DNA from 3 places in the Chryseobacterium sp. PvR013 genome. Region 1 is predicted to be linked to each of the others. Evidence: riboswitches for the same ligand, from Rfam matches in the RefSeq annotation. Region 1 holds a riboswitch; each other region holds the start of a gene.
What was found. Region 1 has a riboswitch for S-adenosylmethionine ahead of JOE44_RS18250 (TonB-dependent receptor). Riboswitches for the same ligand answer to the same signal wherever they lie in the genome.
Positions count from the first base shown of each region.

Region 2: it holds a riboswitch for S-adenosylmethionine, as region 1 does, so the genes downstream of both, JOE44_RS14545 (alpha/beta fold hydrolase) here and JOE44_RS18250 (TonB-dependent receptor) in region 1, are expected to answer to the same signal.
Region 3: it holds a riboswitch for S-adenosylmethionine, as region 1 does, so the genes downstream of both, JOE44_RS15275 (TonB-dependent receptor) here and JOE44_RS18250 (TonB-dependent receptor) in region 1, are expected to answer to the same signal.

Region 1 covers NZ_JAFIBT010000001.1:3,992,717-3,996,652, forward strand. The annotation lists gene JOE44_RS18245 (alpha-amylase family glycosyl hydrolase) at 1-1,622, shown strand, start outside; SAM riboswitch class I at 1,893-1,998, shown strand; gene JOE44_RS18250 (TonB-dependent receptor) at 2,092-3,936, shown strand, end outside.
Region 2 covers NZ_JAFIBT010000001.1:3,200,609-3,204,544, reverse strand. The annotation lists gene JOE44_RS14550 (glucosidase) at 1-866, opposite strand, end outside; SAM riboswitch class I at 1,055-1,162, shown strand; gene JOE44_RS14545 (alpha/beta fold hydrolase) at 1,223-2,167, shown strand; gene JOE44_RS14540 (homoserine dehydrogenase) at 2,167-3,705, shown strand; gene JOE44_RS14535 (O-succinylhomoserine sulfhydrylase) at 3,830-3,936, shown strand, end outside.
Region 3 covers NZ_JAFIBT010000001.1:3,344,792-3,348,727, forward strand. The annotation lists gene JOE44_RS15275 (TonB-dependent receptor) at 1-2,672, opposite strand, end outside; SAM riboswitch class I at 2,759-2,857, opposite strand; gene JOE44_RS15280 (type II 3-dehydroquinate dehydratase) at 3,102-3,509, shown strand; gene JOE44_RS15285 (hypothetical protein) at 3,581-3,936, shown strand, end outside.

The DNA of each region.
Region 1 (3,936 bases):
ATGCTATAGAATTGCTCCCGATCATGGAATTTGACGGAAATCTTTCCTGGGGATACAATACATCTTTCCATTATGCATTGGACAAAGCTTATGGAACTCCTGAAAAATTCAAAGAATTTGTAGACCTGTGCCATCAGAACGGAATTGCGGTTATTCTGGATGTTGCTTTTAACCATGCAACAGGACGCTCACCTTTGGTAAGACTTTGGAACGTAGATCCTGATGGAGATGGTTACGGAGATGTTGCAGCCAACAATCCTTATTTTAATCAGGTTCCGAAACATTCATACAATGTATTTAATGATTTTAACCATACAAGTCCTTCAACGCAATATTACGTTGAAAGATGTCTTCAGCAATGGCTGACTGAATATCACATAGACGGATTCCGTTGGGATTTAACAAAAGGATTTACCCAAAGCTGCTCTGAAAATGATGAAGCCTGCACGAATGCTTATCAACAGGACAGAGTAGATATCATGAAACATTATGCTGACAGACAGTGGACTATAGACCCGAATTCTTACATGATTTTTGAACATCTGGGAACTGATGCAGAGGAACAGCAATGGGCAAACTACAGGATCGCAGAAGGAAAAGGCGTTATGCTTTGGAATAAGCAGACAGAGCCTTACAATCAGAATACAATGGGGTATCAGGAAAACAGCAATTATGACCGTATGAATCACAGTCTTCATGGCTTTACCAATATGAGTGCTGTAGGATATGGAGAAAGCCATGATGAAGAAAGGCTGATGTTTAAAAACCTTGCCTATGGTGCAGTAAACGGCAGCTATAATGTGAAAGACCTGAATACTGCTCTTGAAAGAATGAAAACTTTCGGTGCTACGTTCTTTATCATTCCCGGTCCGAAAATGATCTGGCAGTTTGGAGAATTGGGATACGAATTTAGTATCAACAGATGTGCTAACGGAACTATCGACAGCGGATGCAGAACAGATGAGAAACCTGTTGCATTTACATTAGGATATGATACCAATGCAAACAGAAAAGCAGTTTATGATACATGGGCTAAAATAATCAATATCAGGAATACCCATCAGGTTTTTAAATCTAAAACTTACAGTATAGAATCCAATAACCTTACGAATGATCCTAATGGGCTGATCACAAGAATTTACGTGTATGATGCAGCAATTACAACGGGAATAAAAAATATAGTAGTATTGGCCAATTATGATACATCTGCAAAAAATGTTATTCCTTTCTTTCCTTACACAGGTCAATGGCAGAATCTAATGGATGATAGTATTTTGAATGTGGCTTCTACAACCACTCCGATCACTTTACAGCCTGGAGAATTCAGAATATTTGGAAACTATGCAGGTGCTTTGTCAACAATAGATATCAATGAAGGGAACAAATTGTCCCTTCAGATTGCAGACAATCCGATACAAAACGGAATCGCACGATTCATTTTCAATAAAGCCAAAAACGGAGAAATTTTAATTTTTGATATGACGGGTAAAAAGCTGGACTCTTTCAAGCTGAATAAAGAAAACGGTATTCATGAAACGAAAATCAGTTATCCACCGGGAACCTATCTGGTACAGTTGAAATCGGATACAGGAATTGCGATTCAAAAGATGATGATCAAATAAAACAAATTATCAAGCTGTTTAGACTTATAAAAAATGTTGAATATAGTAAAACCATTAAGAAGGATTTAAGAAATAAAGGTAGTTAAGATGAATCATTCTGAATTTTAAGCTTAAAACGAAGCTTATCTTAATACTCTTATCACCTTAATATCATCTTAATGTTTCAAAAATAAAACTTACCACAAGTTCTATAAAATAATGAAAGGCAGATTTGCAGTACAGCAGATCTGCTTTTTTGTATATTTAAAAAAATAGTCTACTTTTGCAGTAGATTTATCAAGAAAGGTGGAGGGATTTGGCCCGGTGAAACCTTAGCAACCTGCACGGTTCCAGAAGTGTAAAGGTGCTAATTCCAACCCGGAGGGGGAGATAAGTGAAGTCAATATTCTATATGAATTCCATTTCTTGAAGTCTTGTGTATCTGCGGAAAGATCCGTCAGATTCGTATTATTAATTGGCAAGAACAAAAATGAAAAAATTAAGCACAGCTGTATTATTGTTTGGGGCAATGTTAGTCGCTGCTCAGGAGAATGAGGAGAAAGGCAAAGAAATAGAAGATATCATCATTGTCGGAAACCGAAATGTCAAAAGAACAAAACTGGAAACACCAGTTCCTGTAGATGTTATTAATATTGACAAAATACAAAGAAGTTCTCCACAAATGACGGCTCAGGATCTCCTGAACTATGTGATTCCATCGTTTAATGCAGTGAGACAGTCTGCTTCTGATGGAACAGAGCATATTGATCCTGTAACCTTAAGAGGAATGGGACCAGATCAGATTCTGGTTTTACTTAACGGAAAAAGAAGACATTCCACCTCTTTAGTTAATTATCAGAATACGGTTGGAAATGGATCTGTAGGAACAGATTTAAGTACAATTCCGGTCATTGCGATTGATAGAATAGAAGTGTTAAGGGACGGAGCTGCAGCACAATACGGATCTGATGCCATTGCAGGAGTTATCAATATTATTCTTAAAAAAAATACGGGAGCCTCAGCAAGTCTTACGTATGGATTGACTGGGAGAAATGATGGGGATACTTATCAGGCAGGAGCCAATTATGGGACTTCATTAGGAAAAAAAGAGGGTTATATCAACCTTTCCCTACAATTAAGCCACAGAGGAAAAACAACACGAACTCAAAATCATGATCTGGATATTTTTGGAAATAATTTTGCCTATGCATTTGCTGATGATCCCGAAGCGGCAAGAGCAGCAGATGATGCAAAGATTAAAGAACGAGGACTAACCCGTGACGATTTTAATTTTCAGATTGGAGATGCCCAGATCAGACAGGGACAGTTGTTTTTCAATGCAGAATATCCTTTTAACGATCAATTTAAAATCTATTCTTTTGGAGGTTTCAGTATCAAAGAAGGAAAAGGTTTTGGTTTCAGAAGACTTCCAAGCGAAGCTTCTAATGTGGTTTCATCCATTTATCCGAACGGATTTCAGGCAAATCTCGGATCACAAGTATATGATGTCTCCTATGCTGTAGGAGCAAAATATAATGTCAATGACTGGTTTTTTGACCTTAGCAATACATTCGGAAGCAATACCTTCAATTACAATGTTAGCAATACCAATAATGCTTCCCTGGGAGCAAATTCACCAACGCGTTTTTATGCTGGAGCACACAGCTTCCTTCAAAATACGATTAATCTTGATGTTTCCAAAAAGATAAATCGTTTCAATATCGGATTCGGTGGAGAGTTCAGATTGGAACAATACCAGATCAAACCCGGTGATGAAGCTTCTTATACCCAATATGACATCAACGGAAATGTTGCCACCGAAGGATCAACGGTGCTTGGAGCGGGCGGATCTCAATCTTTTATCGGATTCTCTCCAGACAATGCAGTGAAAAAAAACAGGCATTCCACGGCAGTATATGCAGATGTTTCCTATGATCTGGATAAAAAACTGAATATTGACGCTGCTGCCAGATTTGAAAATTATTCAGATTTTGGAAATACCCTGAATGGGAAATTAGCAATACGATATGAATTTGTAAAAAATTATGCAATTAGAGCAGCTGTAGGAACAGGGTTTAGAGCTCCTTCCCTTCAACAGCAGTATTTTAATAACTCTTATGCCGACATTTCTACTTCCGGTTCAGGAATTGTAACCAAAGGGATTTTCCGAAATGATAGCGAAGCAGCCAGAATTCTTGGGTTTGATAAGCTTAAACAGGAAACGTCTGTTAATGCAAGCGCTGGATTTACGCTGAGACCTTTAAACAAACTGTCTATTTCAGTAGACGGATATTGGATAAAAGTAAAGGACAGGATTGTAATTACCAGCAATATT
Region 2 (3,936 bases), 790 kb from region 1:
TTACTCCCTCTTTTTTCAGGATTTACAGTGTTTCCCTGATGAATAATAAAATCATTAATTCCATCCTTAAAATAGGTGTTTTCAGATGGGGGAGCTCCGTAAAGCTTTGGAGTATTGGTTTCATTGTCACAAAATACACTTTGTGCATTTGAATTTCGGGAATACAGTTTTTTGATTGAAATACTGTCGTGTCCAATATTGATACTTCCGTCGTGAGAAGTATTGAGCTCTCCTTTATAAGTATTGTATCCCCATTTCCAGTTGTTTCTAAACCATGCAGTAGGAGCCACAAGAATAGGGGCAGCATGCTGACTTCGGTTGCAGACTGTTACTCTGACCAGAATATCATTGTGATCCGCTTTACAATATTCGATGAAAATATCAAAATATTCATCATTATCGAAAATTCCGGTATCGAAAATCTCATACTCCGGTTCTTTCTTGCTACGTTTTCCGTTTTCTGCAACAAGCTCATCATAAGGAAACGCATTGATAGGATATTTATATACCATCTTCATATAGCTATGAGTAGGCGTATTGTCCAGATAATAAAAGATTTCTTTGATGTCTTCTCCATGATTCCCCTGAGGGTTACTCAATCCGAAGAATCGTTCTTTTACCATTTTATCTTTCTTATTCCAAAACGAAAAAGCAAAACAGAACAGCTGCTTTACATCAGAAATTCCGGCGATGCCTTCCTCTCCCCAGCGGTAAGTGTAGCTTTCAGCATTATTATGATTGGTAAAATTCCAGGCGTTTCCGTTTGGGCTATAATCTTCGCGTACATTTCCCCACTGCCGGTTGCTTACATAAGGTCCCCAGTTTTTCCATTTGGTATCTTGTAATCTTTCTTTTTCAGCGGTCATATCTCATCATTTTTCCATACGAAGTTAGTTTTTTTGAGAAGTAATTCCAATTTTTTTCATCTGAATAATTATTAATATAGTCTTGAAATACTTGTGTTTAAGGGCTTTTAAAAATATTAAAATAATTTTTTTTTGAAATTAAAAGAAAAGAACTACCTTTGCACCATTCGTTCATTCAAATATTGAAAATGTTATCAAGAAAGGTTGAGGGATTAGACCCTATGAAACCTTAGCAACCCTTTGTGCAAGCAAAGAAGGTGCTACGTTCTACCAAAATTATTTTGGACAGATAACTTACTGAAGTTCTTTTCAGCCATTTCCTGTGGCATTTTCAATTGTATTAAAATTTAATAGAATTGAAAATAGAACTAAACTATATTAATCTTTCGTATCAAACTTATTCTCAAAAGGAATACAATATCTCATTAAGCTATCAGCTTTTTGGGAAAGATCTGTTTACAGCCCCGATCATTTTAATCAACCATGCTCTTACCGGAAATTCAAATGTATCCGGAGAAAAAGGCTGGTGGAAACAATTGGTAGGAGAAAATCAGATTGTTGATACTGATCAATACACTGTTTTGTGTTTCAATATACCCGGAAACGGATATGACAATTTTTTAATTGAAGATTATGAAGACTTCACGCCTTCAGATATCGCTGCGATATTTCTGAAAGGTCTTGAAGCTTTACATATCAAAAATATATATGCCATTATTGGAGGTTCTCTGGGAGGAGGGATTGCCTGGGAAATGCTTGCCAAGCAGCCGGATCTCGCAGAAATATTTATTCCCATAGCCTGTGATTACAGAACACACGATTGGCTGCATGCCCAATGTCTGGTTCAGAAATTCTTATTGAATGATAAAGAAGAACCATTACAGAAAGCAAGAATTCATGCCATGTTGTGTTACAGAACTCCACAATCACTCAATGACAGATTTCAAAACCAATATAATAAGGAAAATCAACGCCTGGAATCAGAAGACTGGTTGGTTTATCATGGTAATGCATTAAACGAAAGGTTTAGTTTACAAGCGTACAAGCTGATGAATCATCTCCTGATGAATATCAATGCTGATGAAACAGCACTGGAGAGGATACAGGCACGAATGCACATGATCTCCGTAGATACAGACTTATTCTTCCCGGCTTCTGAAATCCGAATGTGTTTTGAAAACTTAAAAGAGAAAAATAAGGATGTTTCTTATCACGAGATCCAATCTATACACGGGCATGATGCCTTCCTAATGGAATATCAACAATTAAATAATATCATAAAAAACATTTTACAGAAGTAATGAAAAATGCTAACGAAATAAAATTTTTGAAGAACAGATCAATCGTCAAATTTGAAGGAGAAGATTTCCTTGGAGAAATTGGGATTGACGGACGTATTTTTAAGGCGCTTACTTTAGCGCGTATCAGTGTAGGAGTAATTTCTCAACAAGCTATAGAAAACGGAATTTCTATTTTGGTTCACGAAAATGATGCAGAAAAAGCAGTTGCTTGCCTTATTGATGAATTCGAAACAGAAAGAAAATCTGGAAAAGTTTCTCAGATCTATAGTATCAATAATGTTTCTGTGATTGGTTTTGTGGCAGAAGATTTCAATAAAGTCTTTGCTGAACTGGCCAGAAACAATGTTTTCCCATTATTGCTGAATCAGGTAGCTGGAGAAAACAGAGTCAACATCGTAGTGACTTCTTCACAGGATGAGAAAACAAGAAATATCATAGAATCTGAAATTTTCAAAAAACCAAAAACAGTTCATCTGGCAATTATTGGTCACGGAAACGTAGGAAAGACTTTGATAGAACAGGTTTTGGGATCTGCAGAAGAAATTAAGAAACGTAAAAAAATAGATCTTAAAGTAGTTGCTGTAGCCAACTCAAAGAAAATAGCCTTCAATAAAAAAGGATTTGATGCCAATTGGGGGGATGAGGTTTTAGCCGCGCAACATTCTTCTAACGTTGAAGAATTAATTAATTTCTCCAATGAAAATCAACTGGAGAACCTGATCGTTGTGGATAACACTGCAAGTAAGGATTTTGTGAAAAACTATCACGCTTTGGCAGAAAACGGATTCGATTTGGTTTCTTCCAATAAAATTTTCAATACCCTTCCTATTGAGGAATACAGAAAACTAAGATATACGTTGAGTAAAAATAACAGACGTTATCTGTATGAAACTAATGTAGGAGCCGGTCTTCCGTTAATTGACACCATCAAGTTATTACACCTTTCAGGAGAAAATATCACAAGAATCAAGGGCGTATTCTCTGGAACATTGAGCTATGTTTTCAATAATTTTTCTTTGAGAGACGATAAATTTTCAACCATCATCAGCGAAGCTTTGGAAAAAGGGTATACAGAACCGGATCCAAGAGAAGATTTATCAGGAAATGATGTAGCAAGAAAATTATTAATTCTGGCAAGAGAACTGGACTTAATCAATGAATTTGGAGATATCAATATCCAAAATCTGGTTCCTGAAAGCCTGCTTGAAGTTTCAAAATCAGAATTCCTTTCAAGATTGAATGAATTGGATGAAGAATACCAGAAAATTAAAGAAAATCAGGAGCCTGGTCATGTGCTGAGATATGTAGGTGATTTACATGGTGATCTGCAGAAAGACAAAGGAGAACTGGATGTGAAACTGATTTCTGTTCCTGCCACTTCAGCATTAGGACAGCTGAAAGGTTCAGATTCCATCTTTGAAATTTATACAGAAAGTTACGGAGAAAATCCGATTGTGATCATGGGAGCCGGAGCCGGAGCCCAGGTAACAGCAAGAGGGGTATTCGGAGATATTTTAAGAGTAAGTGAAACTAAATAATATTTAATATAACAATCTGATAATGTATCAGTTTACCAATAATTGGTGTCGTTATTCTGAGCAAAGCGAAGAATTTCATTGGTACATTGTTAGACTGCTATATTGATAAATCAATTAAAACTATATGGAAAATTTTGAAACATCAGCAATAAGAACGCAGACTGAAAGATCTCAGTTTGATGAGCATTCTACGCCATTATATCTTACTTCCAGTTTTATATTCCAGGATGC
Region 3 (3,936 bases), 650 kb from region 1:
TTCGTTGTTGTACTCAATCCAGGAACATCTGTATAAGGATTTTCCGGAGTCCATCTGTTTACCATTTCAGCGCTCCATGCACGTCCTCCGGCACTTCCGTTATGCATGATGGAAGTATAATCAGTATCTAGAATTTTTCCTCCGATTTTGAATGTCAGTAATCCTGAAAAATCAAAATTCTTATAGGTGATACTGGTACTGATTCCTCCTGTCAGTTTAGGCAAGGCTGAACCCTGTAACAACTTTGTGGCTTTTGAATATTCCGAAGTCGTTCCTTCTACTGAATTTCCGCTGGCATCGGTAGCAACTGTTTTCCACAAAGGCTTTCCATTGCTTGGATCAACTCCAGCCCATTCCGGAATAAAGAAGTCATATACCGAACCTCCTACTGTCAACAGCTTAGTTCCTACTACAAGAGAACCTCCGGGTAATTTCGTTACCTTATTGTTTAAAGTACTCAGATTCACATCTACATTCCATTGGAAATTATCATTCTTAATGGGTGTTGTGAATAATGAAAATTCAAATCCTGTATTCTGAATGGTTCCGATATTCGCCGGATAATCACTGATTCCCAACGATGGTGCTACAGGCATATTAAACAAAAGGTCCTGACTTTTTCTTTTAAAATATTCGATATTTCCTTTAATCCTGTTATTCAGAATCGCGAATTCCAATCCTACATTTAAATTAAGGTTCGTTTCCCACTTTACATTATTGGTAGACGTTTTTTCCAGTGTTGTTCCCGGTTCTCCACCAAGGCTGATAAATCTGTACAACTCCTGATAAGCATAATAAAGCGGCTGCCCGTTAGGTCTAAGTAATTTATCATTTCCTTGTCCTCCGTAGCTGGCACGCAATGTCAATTGATTGAAGACATTCAGACTTTTGACAAATTCTTCGTTTGAAATTTTCCATGAACCTCCTACTGACCAGAATCTTCCCCACCTGTTATCTTTTGCAAATCTCGAAGAGCTGTCTGCCCTTCCTGAAGCAGATAAGAAATAGGTATTGTTGTAATCATACTCTACTTTTCCAAGGAAACTCAACAAACTCAATTTATTACTGTTTCCACTGAAACTTCCCAGTAAAGAAGCGGCGTCCGGCTCATAATAGTAAGGCAGTGAGAACTGACTTCTTGTTCCGGAGATTGTCTGATAATCATATTTATAGAATTCGTGCCCCGCTAATACATTGACATGGTGTTTTCCAAACTTTTTATCATACGTCAGAATATTACTGGTTGTATAAGAAAGCGTTCTGGTATTGGTTTTCGTCACCGATCCTCCAATCTCAGCGCCTTGCCCCAATAATGGATTTGAATAATAATGTCCGTTATAATTCACCAAATCCACAGAGAAACTCGTCTTGAATTTTAGCTCCGGCAAGAAAGTAAATTCCATGAATCCCTTCCCTGAAAAGTTGTCCTCTTTATTTTCGTTTTTATCTAATGGTAAGGTTGCTGCGGCATTTTGATTCTGAAGCGCATTTGTGGGTCTGTATTTTCCAAAATCATAAATCGGGTTTCCATCAGCATCCAAAATATAAGTTCCGTCAGCATTTCTTTCATAATAAGGATAGAATGAAGGAATAAATCTTGCCGCATTGATGATGTTACTGGCCTTGGAATCTGAAGAAGTAGGCGCCTGCTGAATACTGTTTGCATAGCTTAAGTTCACCCCAACATTCAGCCATTTTTTAACTTCAGAATTGATTTTCAATCGGGTATTATATCTTTTATATCCTGATTCAATTGCCATTCCCTTATCATCCAGATACCCCAGAGAGAAGAAATAATTACTTTTCTCACTTCCTCCGCTGATATCAAGATCCACCTGATTTCTTGAAGCCACTCTCTGCAAGATATCTCTCCAGTCATCATTCCAAAGTGGTGATGCACCAGGTAATAGCTTCCCATCTGTACCTACAGGCTTTGGATAAGCTGTCCCATATGGATTAATCCCCAGTGAAGAAACAAGGTTGTCTGTTGCCATCTGAGCGGCCTGCTGAGAAGAAACTTTCCCGGATTGATATCCATTTCTCAATGCTTCCCAGTACAGTTGAAAATACTGATCCGTATTTACCTGTTCATAGTCTTTTACGGCTCTTCCGGAGAATCCCTGACTGATATTAAAATTAACTTTTGCTTCCCCTTTTTTACCTGATTTTGTAGTAATGATGATGATCCCATTTGCTCCTCTTGAACCATACAAAGCACTTGCTGTAGCATCTTTCAGAACACTTATAGATTCGATATCGCTGGGACTGATTGAGTTTAGATTTCCATCAAAAGGAATTCCGTCCACTACATATAATGGATCACTGGAAGCACTTATTGAACCAATTCCTCTGATTCGGATCGTGGAAACAGCACCTGGCTGACCTGATGCGCTGGTAGTCTGAATCCCTGCAACCTGTCCTTCTAATGCTTTCGTAATATTCGTTACAGGTCTGTTATTGATTTTATCACTGGAAATTGTAGCTACGGAACCGGTATAGCTGTTTCTTTTCGCTTTTCCGTAAGCTACCACTACTACTTCATCAATCTCTTTTTCATGAAGGCTATCTTTTTTCGGCTTGGAATTCTGTGCATTTACACTGGTAATTCCCAGAAAAAAAACAGCAACCGGAGGTATCCAAGCTTTAGAATTAAATAAAGTTTTACTAATCATAATCAATTTTATTTATCATATATTAAAATTTAACCCTTTGCAGAAAAGTCAGCAAAGGGTTAAATTTTAATATACGATAAACCAAATGCTTATTTTTCCTTAAAAGGCTGAACGTAACACCTTGCCCAATGGGTAGGTTGTTAAGACTTCACGGGGTCAGTTCCCTCCATCTTTCTTTATAAGCCGATCGAAATATGTTTGCAAAGCTAAAAACTTTTAGTCTACAAAACAAGTAGACTTATTTATTTTTCATGATAAATTTTTAATAATTAACATAAAATTTTAATAAAACTCATTACAATAGGAGTTGTAGCCGTTATCATTTATTCAAACATGATAAATATCATTATTAATAATTCAATGGAACAAATATTTGAGGACACCTTAATTTTTGTACTATTAATTGAAAAAACTTTTTAATTTTATAGTATGAAAGTTTTGATTATAAATGGGCCTAATCTCAACCTTTTGGGCACCCGGGAACCGGAAATTTATGGAAATGTTTCCATGGAGAGTTATTTGGAAAATTTAAAATCCGAGTTTCAGTCTCATGAAATACAATATTATCAGTCTAATATTGAGGGTGAGCTTATCAACAGACTTCAGGAGGATGATTTTGATGCAGTGGTGATTAACCCGGGAGCATTTACCCATTATTCTTATGCTATCGCTGATTGTTTAAAGAATATCCGCAAGCCAAAAGTAGAAGTACATATCAGCAATATATACAAAAGAGAAGAATTCCGCCAGAAATCTGTAACGGCAGCGAATACAGATGCTGTTTTATCCGGCTTTGGAATGGATGGGTATAGATTGGCTTTATTGAGCCTGAAGTAATTTTCAGTCTATATTTTCCCACAGATAGCACAGATTCTCACAGATAATTATGTATAAAAAGAGAATAATTTATGAAGATAAAGGATAAGATTTACTGTAAAAGCATTGGCATATATTCCGGGCAATTAACGAAGAGAGAATCTTATATCGTTGAAGAAATAAATGATGAAAATATAAGAATCTGGAATGACGAAGGAAGACTGAGATGGTATTCTGATTTTTATTTTACTTTAAACAATGAACCTGAAATAATTTCTATTAACATAGATGATCCAATAGAAAATATTGAATCTGATGCCATAGAAGTAACTATTACCTTTTCCAACAAAGCAAAATACTGGATAACTTTCACTAATCCAAAGTATTTAGATAAGATATTGGACGAAGAATCTTACTTTTCTTCAAAACATTTTATGATCATAAAACA